Regions from separate parts of the Alkaliphilus crotonatoxidans genome, predicted to be linked through region 4. Evidence: a T-box and tRNA genes for the amino acid it is inferred to sense, from the RefSeq annotation. Region 4 holds a T-box; the other regions hold tRNA genes.

Region 1 (3,183 bases), on a different contig from region 4:
GATGTTATTTATGAAGGTATGATGGAGGTAAGTGTGACCAAGGAAGAAAATCATAGCTTTCTGATTGAATTTATCAATCATCTCATCAGGGGAATATTAAATAATCAAGGCTAGTACTCCGTCCTAGGGGGAAGCAATATAAATACACAATAAAAAAACCACTTAATAATGATTATTAAGTGGTTTTTTACTGAATAAACTGGTGCCCAGAGGCGGAATCGAACCACCGACACGGGGATTTTCAGTCCCCTGCTCTACCGACTGAGCTATCTGGGCATAAAAAATGGTGGGCTTAAGTAGACTCGAACTACCGACCTCACGCTTATCAGGCGTGCGCTCTAACCTGCTGAGCTATAAGCCCACAATTTAATATTGTTACCTGGCTGGCGGAGAAGGCGGGATTCGAACCCGCGCGCCGCTTACACGACCTAACGGTTTAGCAAACCGTCCTCTTCAGCCTACTTGAGTACTTCTCCAATTTAAATTTAATGCTGGCGGAGAGGGTGGGATTCGAACCCACGGCCCCTTGCGGAGTCACTGGTTTTCAAGACCAGCTCCTTAAACCACTCGGACACCTCTCCAAATTTATAGCGTTTAAATTGGAGCGGGTGAAGGGAATCGAACCCTCGCGGTCAGCTTGGAAGGCTGAAGTTCTACCACTGAACTACACCCGCATTACATAGTTGGAGCTGGTGATGGGACTCGAACCCGCAACCTGCTGATTACAAATCAGCTGCTCTGCCAATTGAGCTACACCAGCTTGGATGGTGCCGAAGACCGGAATCGAACCGGTACGGTCTTGAGGGACCGCAGGATTTTAAGTCCTGTGCGTCTGCCAGTTCCGCCACTTCGGCATATTTGGCTCCAGAGAGAGGACTCGAACCTCCAACCTACCGGTTAACAGCCGGGTGCTCCACCATTGAGCTACTCTGGAATATTAATTTGATACGCCATAGAAATTTTAGTTCCCAATCATTTGATGTGCCGTTTCTCTGTAGCGACAAGTATTATTATACGACAAATTTAATCAATTGTAAACACTTTTTTCCTAACAAGAACTAACTGAATAATATTTATTATAACCTATTTATTATCAAAAAATCCTTCCTTTTATTTAAAGGCGCTATTAATTCAGTTGCAGCTTCAATATTCAAGATTGTCCTTTGTAAAGACCTGATGAATTAGGATTGATAACTTTTAAAATTAAATGATATGAAAAAATCAAGGTGATCACCTTGATTTTTTGCATTTTTAAACTGGTGCGCCCAGAGAGATTCGAACTCCCGACCTTCTGATTCGTAGTCAGACACTCTATCCAGCTGAGCTATGGGCGCATGGAGGCGACACCCAGATTTGAACTGGGGAATAAAGGTTTTGCAGACCTCTGCCTTACCACTTGGCTATGCCGCCGTAAAAATGGTGATCCATCCGCGACTCGAACGCGGGACACCCTGATTAAAAGTCAGGTGCTCTACCGACTGAGCTAATGGATCAAATGGCTGGGATAGCAGGACTCGAACCTGCGAATGACGGAGTCAAAGTCCGTTGCCTTACCGACTTGGCTATATCCCAATATATTTAATGGGGTGGATGATGGGATTCGAACCCACGCATGCAGGAGCCACAATCCTGTGTCTTAACCGCTTGACTACACCCACCATATTTGGAGCGGAAGACGGGACTCGAACCCGCGACCCTCGCCTTGGCAAGGCGATGCTCTACCACTGAGCCACTTCCGCATTTTCTTAAAATAATTTTTCTTTTATGGTGCGGGTGGAGGGACTTGAACCCCCACGGTCGCCCGCTAGATCCTAAGTCTAGTGCGTCTGCCAATTCCGCCACACCCGCATGTATTTTTAAATGGTGGAGGGAGAAGGATTCGAACCTTCGAAGTCGTCGACAACAGATTTACAGTCTGCCCCCTTTGGCCACTCGGGAATCCCTCCACTTATGGAGCTGGTGATGGGACTCGAACCCGCAACCTGCTGATTACAAGTCAGCTGCTCTACCAGTTGAGCTACACCAGCATATTAAATTAATATGGCGACCCGGAAGGGGCTCGAACCCTCGACCTCCAGCGTGACAGGCTGGCATTCTAACCAACTGAACTACCGGGCCATAATGCATGTTGTTTGAAAATTCTAATATGGTGGGCACAACAGGGATCGAACCTGTGACCCCCTGCTTGTAAGGCAGGTGCTCTCCCAGCTGAGCTATGCGCCCATATCCTAGAGGTCAAAACTGACTTGACCTCTGATTTCTTAAAATGGTGACCCCTAGGGGAATCGAACCCCTGTTACCGCCGTGAAAGGGCGGTGTCTTAACCGCTTGACCAAGGGGCCAAATATAGTTGGTAGCGGCAACGGGGATCGAACCTGTGACCTTTCGGGTATGAACCGAACGCTCTAGCCATCTGAGCTATGCCGCCATATTTGTTGGTTGCGGGGGCAGGACTTGAACCTGCGACCTCCGGGTTATGAGCCCGACGAGCTGCCAACTGCTCCACCCCGCGATATTTTTTTAAAATGGTGCCGAAGACCGGAATCGAACCGGTACGGTCTTGAGGGACCGCAGGATTTTAAGTCCTGTGCGTCTGCCAGTTCCGCCACTTCGGCACGTTTGGCTCCAGAGAGAGGACTCGAACCTCCAACCTACCGGTTAACAGCCGGGTGCTCCACCATTGAGCTACTCTGGAACATTCATGCCGCAACGTCCTACTCTCCCAGGAGGCTGCCCTCCAAGTACCATCAGCGCAGAAGGGCTTAACTACTGTGTTCGGGATGGGAACAGGTGTGACCCCTTCGCTATTGTCACGGCATTTTTTTAATTAAATTTTTGAGGTTAAAAATTAATTAGCTCATCTAGTATATCATAAACCTAAGGATATGAGCAACTTAATTTTTAACTAAGCAACTGCCACGAAATTATAAATTTCGGCCATCTGCTTATATTCCCTCAAAACCACACAATGTCAAGTAAGCTGAATATATTTTTTTGGTCAAGCCCTCGACCTATTAGTATCGGTCAGCTCAGTACATTACTGCACTTACACCTCCGACCTATCAACCAGATAGTCTGTCTGGGGTCTTACTCCTTTCGGATGGGAAATCTTATCTTGAGGGGGGCTTCGTGCTTAGATGCCTTCAGCACTTATCCCTGCCATACATAGCTACCCAGCGATGC
Region 2 (3,183 bases), on a different contig from region 4:
AGTAAACGGCGGCCGTAACTATAACGGTCCTAAGGTAGCGAAATTCCTTGTCGGGTAAGTTCCGACCCGCACGAAAGGCGTAACGATTTGGGCACTGTCTCAACAATAGACCCGGTGAAATTGTAATACCAGTGAAGATGCTGGTTACCCGCGACAGGACGGAAAGACCCCGTGGAGCTTTACTGTAGCTTGACATTGGATTTTGGTACTACATGTACAGGATAGGTGGGAGACTTAGAAGCCAGAACGCCAGTTTTGGTGGAGTCATCCTTGGGATACCACTCTTGTAGTACTGAAGTTCTAACCATAGACCGTGAATCCGGTCTTGGGACACTGTCAGGTGGGCAGTTTGACTGGGGCGGTCGCCTCCTAAAAAGTAACGGAGGCGCCCAAAGGTTCCCTCAGCACGGTCGGAAATCGTGCGTAGAGTGCAAAGGCATAAGGGAGCTTGATTGCGAGACATACAGGTCGAGCAAGGACGAAAGTCGGGCTTAGTGATCCGGTGGTTCCGAGTGGAAGGGCCATCGCTCAACGGATAAAAGCTACCCCGGGGATAACAGGCTTATCTCCCCCAAGAGTCCACATCGACGGGGAGGTTTGGCACCTCGATGTCGGCTCATCACATCCTGGGGCTGTATTAGGTCCCAAGGGTTGGGCTGTTCGCCCATTAAAGTGGTACGCGAGCTGGGTTCAGAACGTCGTGAGACAGTTCGGTCCCTATCCGTCGCGGGCGTAGGAAATTTGAGAGGAGCTGTCCTTAGTACGAGAGGACCGGGATGGACATACCTCTGGTGTACCAGTTGTTCTGCCAAGGGCATCGCTGGGTAGCTATGTATGGCAGGGATAAGTGCTGAAGGCATCTAAGCACGAAGCCCCCCTCAAGATAAGATTTCCCATCCGAAAGGAGTAAGACCCCAGACAGACTATCTGGTTGATAGGTCGGAGGTGTAAGTGCAGTAATGTACTGAGCTGACCGATACTAATAGGTCGAGGGCTTGACCAAAAAATATATTCAGCTTACTTGACATTGTGTGGTTTTGAGGGAATATAAGCAGATGGCCGAAATTTATAATTTTGTGGCAGTCGCTTAGTTAAAAATTAAGTTGCTCATATCCTTAGGTTTATGATATACTAGATGAGCTAATTAATTTTCAACCTCAAAAATTTAATTAAAAAATGCCGTGACAATAGCGAAGGGGTCACACCTGTTCCCATCCCGAACACAGTAGTTAAGCCCTTCTGCGCTGATGGTACTTGGAGGGCAGCCTCCTGGGAGAGTAGGACGTTGCGGCATGAATGTTCCAGAGTAGCTCAATGGTGGAGCACCCGGCTGTTAACCGGTAGGTTGGAGGTTCGAGTCCTCTCTCTGGAGCCAAAGCATGGCCCCTTGGTCAAGCGGTTAAGACACCGCCCTTTCACGGCGGTAACAGGGGTTCGATTCCCCTAGGGGTCACCATCATTTAGATTTGAGAAATGAGAAGTTGGAAGTCAGAAAGAGATTTTATTGGGCGCATAGCTCAGCTGGGAGAGCACCTGCCTTACAAGCAGGGGGTCACAGGTTCGATCCCTGTTGTGCCCACCATATTTGAATTTGTAAACAACATGTATTATGGCCCGGTAGTTCAGTTGGTTAGAATGCCAGCCTGTCACGCTGGAGGTCGAGGGTTCGAGTCCCTTCCGGGTCGCCATATTAATTTAATATGCTGGTGTAGCTCAACTGGTAGAGCAGCTGACTTGTAATCAGCAGGTTGCGGGTTCGAGTCCCATCACCAGCTCCATAAGTGGAGGGATTCCCGAGTGGCCAAAGGGGGCAGACTGTAAATCTGTTGTCGACGACTTCGAAGGTTCGAATCCTTCTCCCTCCACCATTTAAAAATACATGCGGGTGTGGCGGAATTGGCAGACGCACTAGACTTAGGATCTAGCGGGCGACCGTGGGGGTTCAAGTCCCTCCACCCGCACCATAAAAGAAAAATCACTTCGATATATGCGGAAGTGGCTCAGTGGTAGAGCATCGCCTTGCCAAGGCGAGGGTCGCGGGTTCGAGTCCCGTCTTCCGCTCCATTAAATGTGACTCATTAGCTCAGCTGGTAGAGCACCTGACTCTTAATCAGGGTGTCCAGGGTTCGATCCCCTGATGGGTCACCATTTTATTTGCCCAGATAGCTCAGTCGGTAGAGCAGAGGACTGAAAATCCTCGTGTCGGTGGTTCGATTCCGCCTCTGGGCACCAATTTAAAAAGACGCCAACTATAGGCGTTTTTTATTTTTTTGAACTGTAATATTCTCAATAAAAAAATTATAAATTCATATGAACAAGAAAGGCATGGTTAAAATATACCATGCCTTGCCGGCCCAAGGGCGGCTTTTTTTTTATTATCGAATAAAACTTGATAAAAATGGAAATTACTCTAAATACAAAGGAATCATAATCCTTTAATCATAAAGGAAAGGAAGTTATAAAAATGCAAAAAATTGCAGAAGAAAGGTTAATTTCAATTGATTCAGCCTTAGAGATGACTCAGGCGGAAACCGAGGAAGGACATAGGAGCTATATCAATTCCCATTTTGTTACATTACTAAAGCTTTTGGGCCTTAATAAAAAGTTCATAAAGGCTAAAGGAAATAAACTGTGGGATGAAAACCACAGGGTATATCTGGACTTTTTAGGGGCCTATGGAGCCTTAAATCTTGGTCATAATCACGATGGAATTATTGAGAGTCTAAAGCAGGTAATGGAATTACCGAATTTATTACAAACCTCAATCAACGCCATTCCAGTGGCCTTGGCAAAAAATTTGGCTTTAATAGCGCCTGGTGATTTAAAGCATACTTTTTTTTGCAATAGTGGTGCTGAAGCTGTGGAAGGGGCTATTAAACTGGCTAAAATAGCTACGGGTAAAGCGAGAATAATCTATTGCAAAGGCTCCTTCCATGGAAAGTCGATGGGGGCCCTTTCAGTAACAGGAAGAGATAAATATAAAAAATTTTTTAATCCATTAATGCCAATGACTGAACAGGTTATCTATGGAGACCTTTCTAGCCTACAACAGGTAGTTGACAGGTATGATGATATTGCAGCCTTTATTATCGAACCAATCCAGGGAGAAGGAGGGGTAATCCTTCCTCCAAAGGGTTATTTGAAAGAAGCTGCTGACATTTTAAAGACTAAGGGAATTTTACT
Region 3 (3,183 bases), on a different contig from region 4:
TACGGTGTGGACTACCAGGGTATCTAATCCTGTTTGCTCCCCACACTTTCGTGCCTCAGCGTCAGTTACAGTCCAGAAAGTCGCCTTCGCCACTGGTGTTCCTCCTAATATCTACGCATTTCACCGCTACACTAGGAATTCCACTTTCCTCTCCTGCACTCAAGTCCTACAGTTTCAAAGGCTTACTACGGTTGAGCCGTAGCCTTTCACCCCTGACTTGTAAGACCGCCTACGCACCCTTTACGCCCAGTGATTCCGGATAACGCTTGCCCCCTACGTATTACCGCGGCTGCTGGCACGTAGTTAGCCGGGGCTTCCTCCCAAGGTACCGTCAAATTTCTTCCCTTAGGACAGAGCTTTACGACCCGAAGGCCTTCATCGCTCACGCGGCGTTGCTGCATCAGGCTTTCGCCCATTGTGCAATATTCCCCACTGCTGCCTCCCGTAGGAGTCTGGACCGTGTCTCAGTTCCAGTGTGGCCGATCACCCTCTCAGGTCGGCTACTGATCGTCGCCTTGGTGGGCCATTACCCCACCAACTAGCTAATCAGACGCGGGCCCATCCTGTACCGATAAATCTTTGACCTTAAAAAGATGCCTTTAAAAGGTATTATGAGGTATTAGCAACGGTTTCCCGTTGTTGTCCCTCAGTACAGGGCAGGTTGCCCACGCGTTACTCACCCGTCCGCCGCTAGCTTCCGCTCAACACTCAAAATTCAGTTCACTTTACAACATGTGTTGTCACTTAAATAACGCGTGAAGGACTCCATACTTCCGTCCTTGACGCTGGCTATTTAGACAAAATACTGAATTCTCAGTGTTGAGCGTCAGCCCGCTCGACTTGCATGTGTTAGGCACGCCGCCAGCGTTCATCCTGAGCCAGGATCAAACTCTTAATCAAAAAAATTTCTGGGTGTCATTTTAAAATGACTTTTATATGCTGGCTTAATATCTATACTGTTCAGTTTTCAAAGACCTGTAAATCCAAGGCCTTAGGCCCCTTCGCCCTCAAGTGGCGACTTTTATACTATATCACTTTTGACGTTTCTTGTCAAGTGATTTTAAAGATTTTTTTATCGCTTCTTTTATTTTATAAAAAGAAAGCGATTGATAAAGTTAATTATATAAATTTGGTTGCGGGGACAGGACTTGAACCTGTGACCTTCGGGTTATGAGCCCGACGAGCTACCAACTGCTCCACCCCGCGATATTACTGATATTGCTTTTCAAATGGTGACCCATCAGGGGATCGAACCCTGGACACCCTGATTAAGAGTCAGGTGCTCTACCAGCTGAGCTAATGAGTCACATTTAATGGAGCGGAAGACGGGACTCGAACCCGCGACCCTCGCCTTGGCAAGGCGATGCTCTACCACTGAGCCACTTCCGCATATATCGAAGTGATTTTTCTTTTATGGTGCGGGTGGAGGGACTTGAACCCCCACGGTCGCCCGCTAGATCCTAAGTCTAGTGCGTCTGCCAATTCCGCCACACCCGCATGTATTTTTAAATGGTGGAGGGAGAAGGATTCGAACCTTCGAAGTCGTCGACAACAGATTTACAGTCTGCCCCCTTTGGCCACTCGGGAATCCCTCCACTTATGGAGCTGGTGATGGGACTCGAACCCGCAACCTGCTGATTACAAGTCAGCTGCTCTACCAGTTGAGCTACACCAGCATATTAAATTAATATGGCGACCCGGAAGGGACTCGAACCCTCGACCTCCAGCGTGACAGGCTGGCATTCTAACCAACTGAACTACCGGGCCATAATACATGTTGTTTACAAATTCAAATATGGTGGGCACAACAGGGATCGAACCTGTGACCCCCTGCTTGTAAGGCAGGTGCTCTCCCAGCTGAGCTATGCGCCCAATAAAATCTCTTTCTGACTTCCAACTTCTCATTTCTCAAATCTAAATGATGGTGACCCCTAGGGGAATCGAACCCCTGTTACCGCCGTGAAAGGGCGGTGTCTTAACCGCTTGACCAAGGGGCCATGCTTTGGCTCCAGAGAGAGGACTCGAACCTCCAACCTACCGGTTAACAGCCGGGTGCTCCACCATTGAGCTACTCTGGAACATTCATGCCGCAACGTCCTACTCTCCCAGGAGGCTGCCCTCCAAGTACCATCAGCGCAGAAGGGCTTAACTACTGTGTTCGGGATGGGAACAGGTGTGACCCCTTCGCTATTGTCACGGCATTTTTTAATTAAATTTTTGAGGTTGAAAATTAATTAGCTCATCTAGTATATCATAAACCTAAGGATATGAGCAACTTAATTTTTAACTAAGCGACTGCCACAAAATTATAAATTTCGGCCATCTGCTTATATTCCCTCAAAACCACACAATGTCAAGTAAGCTGAATATATTTTTTGGTCAAGCCCTCGACCTATTAGTATCGGTCAGCTCAGTACATTACTGCACTTACACCTCCGACCTATCAACCAGATAGTCTGTCTGGGGTCTTACTCCTTTCGGATGGGAAATCTTATCTTGAGGGGGGCTTCGTGCTTAGATGCCTTCAGCACTTATCCCTGCCATACATAGCTACCCAGCGATGCCCTTGGCAGAACAACTGGTACACCAGAGGTATGTCCATCCCGGTCCTCTCGTACTAAGGACAGCTCCTCTCAAATTTCCTACGCCCGCGACGGATAGGGACCGAACTGTCTCACGACGTTCTGAACCCAGCTCGCGTACCACTTTAATGGGCGAACAGCCCAACCCTTGGGACCTAATACAGCCCCAGGATGTGATGAGCCGACATCGAGGTGCCAAACCTCCCCGTCGATGTGGACTCTTGGGGGAGATAAGCCTGTTATCCCCGGGGTAGCTTTTATCCGTTGAGCGATGGCCCTTCCACTCGGAACCACCGGATCACTAAGCCCGACTTTCGTCCTTGCTCGACCTGTATGTCTCGCAATCAAGCTCCCTTATGCCTTTGCACTCTACGCACGATTTCCGACCGTGCTGAGGGAACCTTTGGGCGCCTCCGTTACTTTTTAGGAGGCGACCGCCCCAGTCAAACTGCCCACCTGACAGTGTCCCAAGACCGGATTCACGGTCTATGGTTAGAACTTCAGTACTACAAGAGTGGTATCCCAAGGATGACTCCACCAAAACTGGCGTTCTGGCTTCTAAGTCTCCCACCTATCCTGTACATGTAGTACCAAAATCCAA
Region 4 (3,183 bases):
TTACTGAATTTTTGTCAAGCAAGGCGCTTTTTTGAAGGCATACCAGGAGTACGTCAAGGAAAAGCAACGCTGCGGGGGACAAAAAAGCGGTGAAAGATGCCCTTGAGTAGGTTTTCAGACACGCCCTAATATAAATATTCAATACTTTATTGTCGTAAATTAATTCCCCAATAAAATTAGGAGGCAGATCATATTTATGTCTACCTCCTGGTTTGAAAAAAACATTCATTTACTGATATTCATTTACTGAGAGTACACGACCAATATAAAGTTGGTCTATTATGACATTACCATATTTGCTTCCATCACCTTTGGGAATATTAAAATACTCTTCATTATAGCTGATTCCATTGGTAGAGCCCTGGCTGGACCAATATTTTAAGCCTACAATCTTTCCGTTATCCCGTATCCAATTGATAAAAATAACAGTGTGGCCCGTATGGTTCTCTCTGCTAAAGTCAATGATATCACCTGCTTTAACCTCTTCTAAATTGGTAACAACTTTACCTAACCCATATTTTTCAATTACACGGGCCGCATTGTTTTGAGCCTTATTGCCATTGGCTACAAACCACCCAAGGGCAAAATCATAAAGTTCATTCCATGTCATGCCGTTAAAATCATCCTTTGGCAAGCCTAATTTTTCATTTCGATTCATCATGGCCTTGAAGAATACCTCGAAGGTAATTCCCACACAATGGCTGGCTTTGCTGCCGTTGGGATGGGCCTTTAAAAGTAATTGATCCTGATAATACAGGTTGGTTGTCACCCCATTATAATTTGCATAGTCATTATTCAATAGATAAGGATAATTGCCAGAAGAATAGGTTTTAATAACATCTAATATGTAGGAATTTAAATCCTGTTTTAAGAGCTTATCCCTTTCTACCTCACCACGATTTACTGGCTCCACTGCTTTAGGCGGTATTTCCTTTTCAGGTGCTTTGTTTCCACTATCTGTTGACGGCGGTACCTGAATATCTTCCTTTCCCTGAAGATCTTTTTCAGAATCCTTCTTTTCTTCCTCCTCTTTATTTTCCTCAAGGTCTTCTTCCTCTTCCCCAAGGTCTGATGCTTCTTCTTCCTCTTGTTCAGGATTTTCTTCAGCAGTTTCAAATTTACCATTTTGAAATTGATTTTGTTCTATGTAGCCTACTTCATCCATCTCTAGTAGATAACTGGCCGCCATAGGCTTTTCCAGGAACTGATGGTGCATACCATAAACTGCTATAGCTGATCCCAGCAGTGTACCACATATCGGTATCATCCATTTAAGATGCTTATTGATATTCATTTTTCCATTCCTTTCACTGCTTTTTAATGGTTCCAATCAACAAATCCCTAGCCCTATTATACAAAATTCAGAGGATGGTTTACATAAGAAATAATTAGTAACCTTAGATATAATTACCACCAATGAATAAAAAGCATACAAATAAGATAACATAAGAATAATTTTATATATTTCCCTTGAATTTGGTATCATGATATGGTAAGCTATGTTAAATATAAAATATATGGCAATGAAGGGTTTTAGTAGTCCCCATGGTTACAAATTAGAGAGTAGATCGGCTGGTGAAAGATCTATAGCACATGAAGGGATGAATTACAGCCTGGAGCTTCGAGGTGAAAAGCCTCGACGGTTTCCCATCCGTTATGATGGGCTAGAGGCATTTATTTAAACAATGCGAATTAAGGTGGTACCACGGGTCTTTCTCGTCCTTTTTGGAGAGAAGGGCCCTTTTTTTATAATCTAGTTGGAAAGTGCTCCTTAAAATTAAAAGAGACTTTCCCCAAACGCTATAGGAGGTTGAGTCAATGGAAAATGTATTTGATATTTTAAAGGAAAGAGGCTTTATTCAGCAAACCACCCATGAGGAAGAAATCAAAGACCTTTTGGGAAAAGGGCCTGTCACCTTTTATATTGGCTTTGATCCCACTGCCGACAGCCTGCATGTAGGACATTTTCTTCAGGTAGTTGCCATGGCCCACTTACAAAGGGCAGGACATAAACCGATCTTTTTAATTGGCGGCGGTACAGCCATGGTGGGTGACCCGTCGGGCCGAACCGATATGAGAAAAATGCTAACCCCTGAAGAAATACAGCATAATGGGCAATGTTTTGTGGAGCAAACCAGTAACTTTTTGGACTTTTCAGAGGGTAAGGCGGTTTTAGCCAATAATGCTGATTGGCTGTCAGGCTTAAATTATGTTTCCTTTTTACGAGAAATTGGAAGGCACTTTTCCGTTAACCGTATGCTGACTGCTGAATGCTTTAAAAGCAGAATGGAAAAGGGGCTGTCCTTCCTGGAATTTAACTATATGATTATGCAGGCCTACGATTTCCTGGAGCTTCATAGAAGATACGGCTGCCGCCTGCAATTGGGCGGCGACGACCAATGGTCAAACATTATTGCGGGGGCTGACTTAATCAGGCGAGTAGAGGGTGAAGCTGCCTATGGTATGACCTTTACCCTTCTAACCACCAGTGAAGGCAAAAAAATGGGTAAAACCCAATCCGGGGCCATTTGGCTAAATCCAGAAAAAACATCGCCCTTTGAATTCTACCAATACTGGAGAAATGTAGACGACAGGGATGTTGAACGGTGTTTGGCCCTGTTGACCTTTATTCCAATGGACGAGGTTCGCCGCCTAAGTGCTTTGGAAGGGGCAGAAATTAATCAAGCCAAAGAAATTCTAGCCTTTGAGGTCACTAAACTGGTACACGGAGAAGAAGAAGCCACCAAGGCCCAGGAGGCAGCCAGAGGTTTATTTGGAAGGGGTTCTCTGGGAGGCTCTGTACCCACCACTGAAATTTCCTCCGCCGAATTTTCTGAAGGAATAGATATTTTAAACCTGTTAATCAAAACAGGTCTGGCCTCCTCCCGGGGAGAAGGCCGAAGGCTCATTCAGCAGGGTGGCCTCACCATAGATGATGAAAAGATAGATGATTTTAATTTGGTTTTAGGATTAAAGGACTTTAAGGATGGCTCAATAATGCTTAAAAAGGGGAAAAAGGGCTACCATCAGGTAAAGCTAGTCTAGATTTTATATTATAAAGAAACCACAGCAAAAAAGATATTCTGCTGTGGTTTTTTGTAAAAAAATTATTGATTCCCATGTATACCTTTTAATTGATTGTTTTTATCTATTGTAATTGCTTCCCCATAGGCCGCCACGGTG

The links. A T-box is a leader RNA that pairs with one kind of tRNA and senses whether it is charged. The one in region 4 lies ahead of tyrS (tyrosine--tRNA ligase), so its partner is inferred to be a tRNA-Tyr.
Region 1: it has a tRNA-Tyr gene. The T-box ahead of tyrS (tyrosine--tRNA ligase) is inferred to sense a tRNA for this amino acid. The anticodon was not compared.
Region 2: it has a tRNA-Tyr gene. The T-box ahead of tyrS (tyrosine--tRNA ligase) is inferred to sense a tRNA for this amino acid. The anticodon was not compared.
Region 3: it has a tRNA-Tyr gene. The T-box ahead of tyrS (tyrosine--tRNA ligase) is inferred to sense a tRNA for this amino acid. The anticodon was not compared.

Annotation. Positions count from the first base shown of each region.
Region 1 is NZ_BAAHXS010000005.1:155,724-158,906, forward strand. Features, by position in the region: gene ACYQ1I_RS11920 (ribonuclease H-like domain-containing protein) at 1-114, shown strand, start outside; tRNA gene ACYQ1I_RS11925 (tRNA-Phe) at 201-276, opposite strand; tRNA gene ACYQ1I_RS11930 (tRNA-Ile) at 285-361, opposite strand; tRNA gene ACYQ1I_RS11935 (tRNA-Ser) at 385-476, opposite strand; tRNA gene ACYQ1I_RS11940 (tRNA-Ser) at 493-581, opposite strand; tRNA gene ACYQ1I_RS11945 (tRNA-Gly) at 601-674, opposite strand; tRNA gene ACYQ1I_RS11950 (tRNA-Thr) at 685-760, opposite strand; tRNA gene ACYQ1I_RS11955 (tRNA-Leu) at 766-854, opposite strand; tRNA gene ACYQ1I_RS11960 (tRNA-Asn) at 860-934, opposite strand; tRNA gene ACYQ1I_RS11965 (tRNA-Arg) at 1,258-1,334, opposite strand; tRNA gene ACYQ1I_RS11970 (tRNA-Cys) at 1,336-1,410, opposite strand; tRNA gene ACYQ1I_RS11975 (tRNA-Lys) at 1,418-1,493, opposite strand; tRNA gene ACYQ1I_RS11980 (tRNA-Gln) at 1,497-1,572, opposite strand; tRNA gene ACYQ1I_RS11985 (tRNA-His) at 1,583-1,658, opposite strand; tRNA gene ACYQ1I_RS11990 (tRNA-Gly) at 1,665-1,739, opposite strand; tRNA gene ACYQ1I_RS11995 (tRNA-Leu) at 1,766-1,848, opposite strand; tRNA gene ACYQ1I_RS12000 (tRNA-Tyr) at 1,862-1,946, opposite strand; tRNA gene ACYQ1I_RS12005 (tRNA-Thr) at 1,952-2,027, opposite strand; tRNA gene ACYQ1I_RS12010 (tRNA-Asp) at 2,042-2,118, opposite strand; tRNA gene ACYQ1I_RS12015 (tRNA-Val) at 2,148-2,223, opposite strand; tRNA gene ACYQ1I_RS12020 (tRNA-Glu) at 2,268-2,342, opposite strand; tRNA gene ACYQ1I_RS12025 (tRNA-Met) at 2,352-2,428, opposite strand; tRNA gene ACYQ1I_RS12030 (tRNA-Met) at 2,437-2,512, opposite strand; tRNA gene ACYQ1I_RS12035 (tRNA-Leu) at 2,527-2,615, opposite strand; tRNA gene ACYQ1I_RS12040 (tRNA-Asn) at 2,621-2,695, opposite strand; rRNA gene rrf (5S ribosomal RNA) at 2,702-2,818, opposite strand; rRNA gene ACYQ1I_RS12050 (23S ribosomal RNA) at 2,995-3,183, opposite strand, start outside.
Region 2 is NZ_BAAHXS010000004.1:217,294-220,476, reverse strand. Features, by position in the region: rRNA gene ACYQ1I_RS03475 (23S ribosomal RNA) at 1-1,003, shown strand, start outside; rRNA gene rrf (5S ribosomal RNA) at 1,178-1,294, shown strand; tRNA gene ACYQ1I_RS03465 (tRNA-Asn) at 1,301-1,375, shown strand; tRNA gene ACYQ1I_RS03460 (tRNA-Glu) at 1,382-1,456, shown strand; tRNA gene ACYQ1I_RS03455 (tRNA-Val) at 1,507-1,582, shown strand; tRNA gene ACYQ1I_RS03450 (tRNA-Asp) at 1,612-1,688, shown strand; tRNA gene ACYQ1I_RS03445 (tRNA-Thr) at 1,703-1,778, shown strand; tRNA gene ACYQ1I_RS03440 (tRNA-Tyr) at 1,784-1,868, shown strand; tRNA gene ACYQ1I_RS03435 (tRNA-Leu) at 1,882-1,964, shown strand; tRNA gene ACYQ1I_RS03430 (tRNA-Gly) at 1,990-2,064, shown strand; tRNA gene ACYQ1I_RS03425 (tRNA-Lys) at 2,073-2,148, shown strand; tRNA gene ACYQ1I_RS03420 (tRNA-Phe) at 2,157-2,232, shown strand; gene ACYQ1I_RS03415 (aspartate aminotransferase family protein) at 2,465-3,183, shown strand, end outside.
Region 3 is NZ_BAAHXS010000004.1:231,241-234,423, forward strand. Features, by position in the region: rRNA gene ACYQ1I_RS03610 (16S ribosomal RNA) at 1-900, opposite strand, end outside; tRNA gene ACYQ1I_RS03615 (tRNA-Met) at 1,131-1,206, opposite strand; tRNA gene ACYQ1I_RS03620 (tRNA-Lys) at 1,231-1,306, opposite strand; tRNA gene ACYQ1I_RS03625 (tRNA-Gly) at 1,315-1,389, opposite strand; tRNA gene ACYQ1I_RS03630 (tRNA-Leu) at 1,415-1,497, opposite strand; tRNA gene ACYQ1I_RS03635 (tRNA-Tyr) at 1,511-1,595, opposite strand; tRNA gene ACYQ1I_RS03640 (tRNA-Thr) at 1,601-1,676, opposite strand; tRNA gene ACYQ1I_RS03645 (tRNA-Asp) at 1,691-1,767, opposite strand; tRNA gene ACYQ1I_RS03650 (tRNA-Val) at 1,797-1,872, opposite strand; tRNA gene ACYQ1I_RS03655 (tRNA-Glu) at 1,923-1,997, opposite strand; tRNA gene ACYQ1I_RS03660 (tRNA-Asn) at 2,004-2,078, opposite strand; rRNA gene rrf (5S ribosomal RNA) at 2,085-2,201, opposite strand; rRNA gene ACYQ1I_RS03670 (23S ribosomal RNA) at 2,376-3,183, opposite strand, start outside.
Region 4 is NZ_BAAHXS010000006.1:413,122-416,304, reverse strand. Features, by position in the region: gene ACYQ1I_RS14015 (hypothetical protein) at 230-1,330, opposite strand; T-box leader at 1,515-1,727, shown strand; gene tyrS (tyrosine--tRNA ligase) at 1,819-3,045, shown strand; gene ACYQ1I_RS14005 (DUF362 domain-containing protein) at 3,108-3,183, opposite strand, start outside.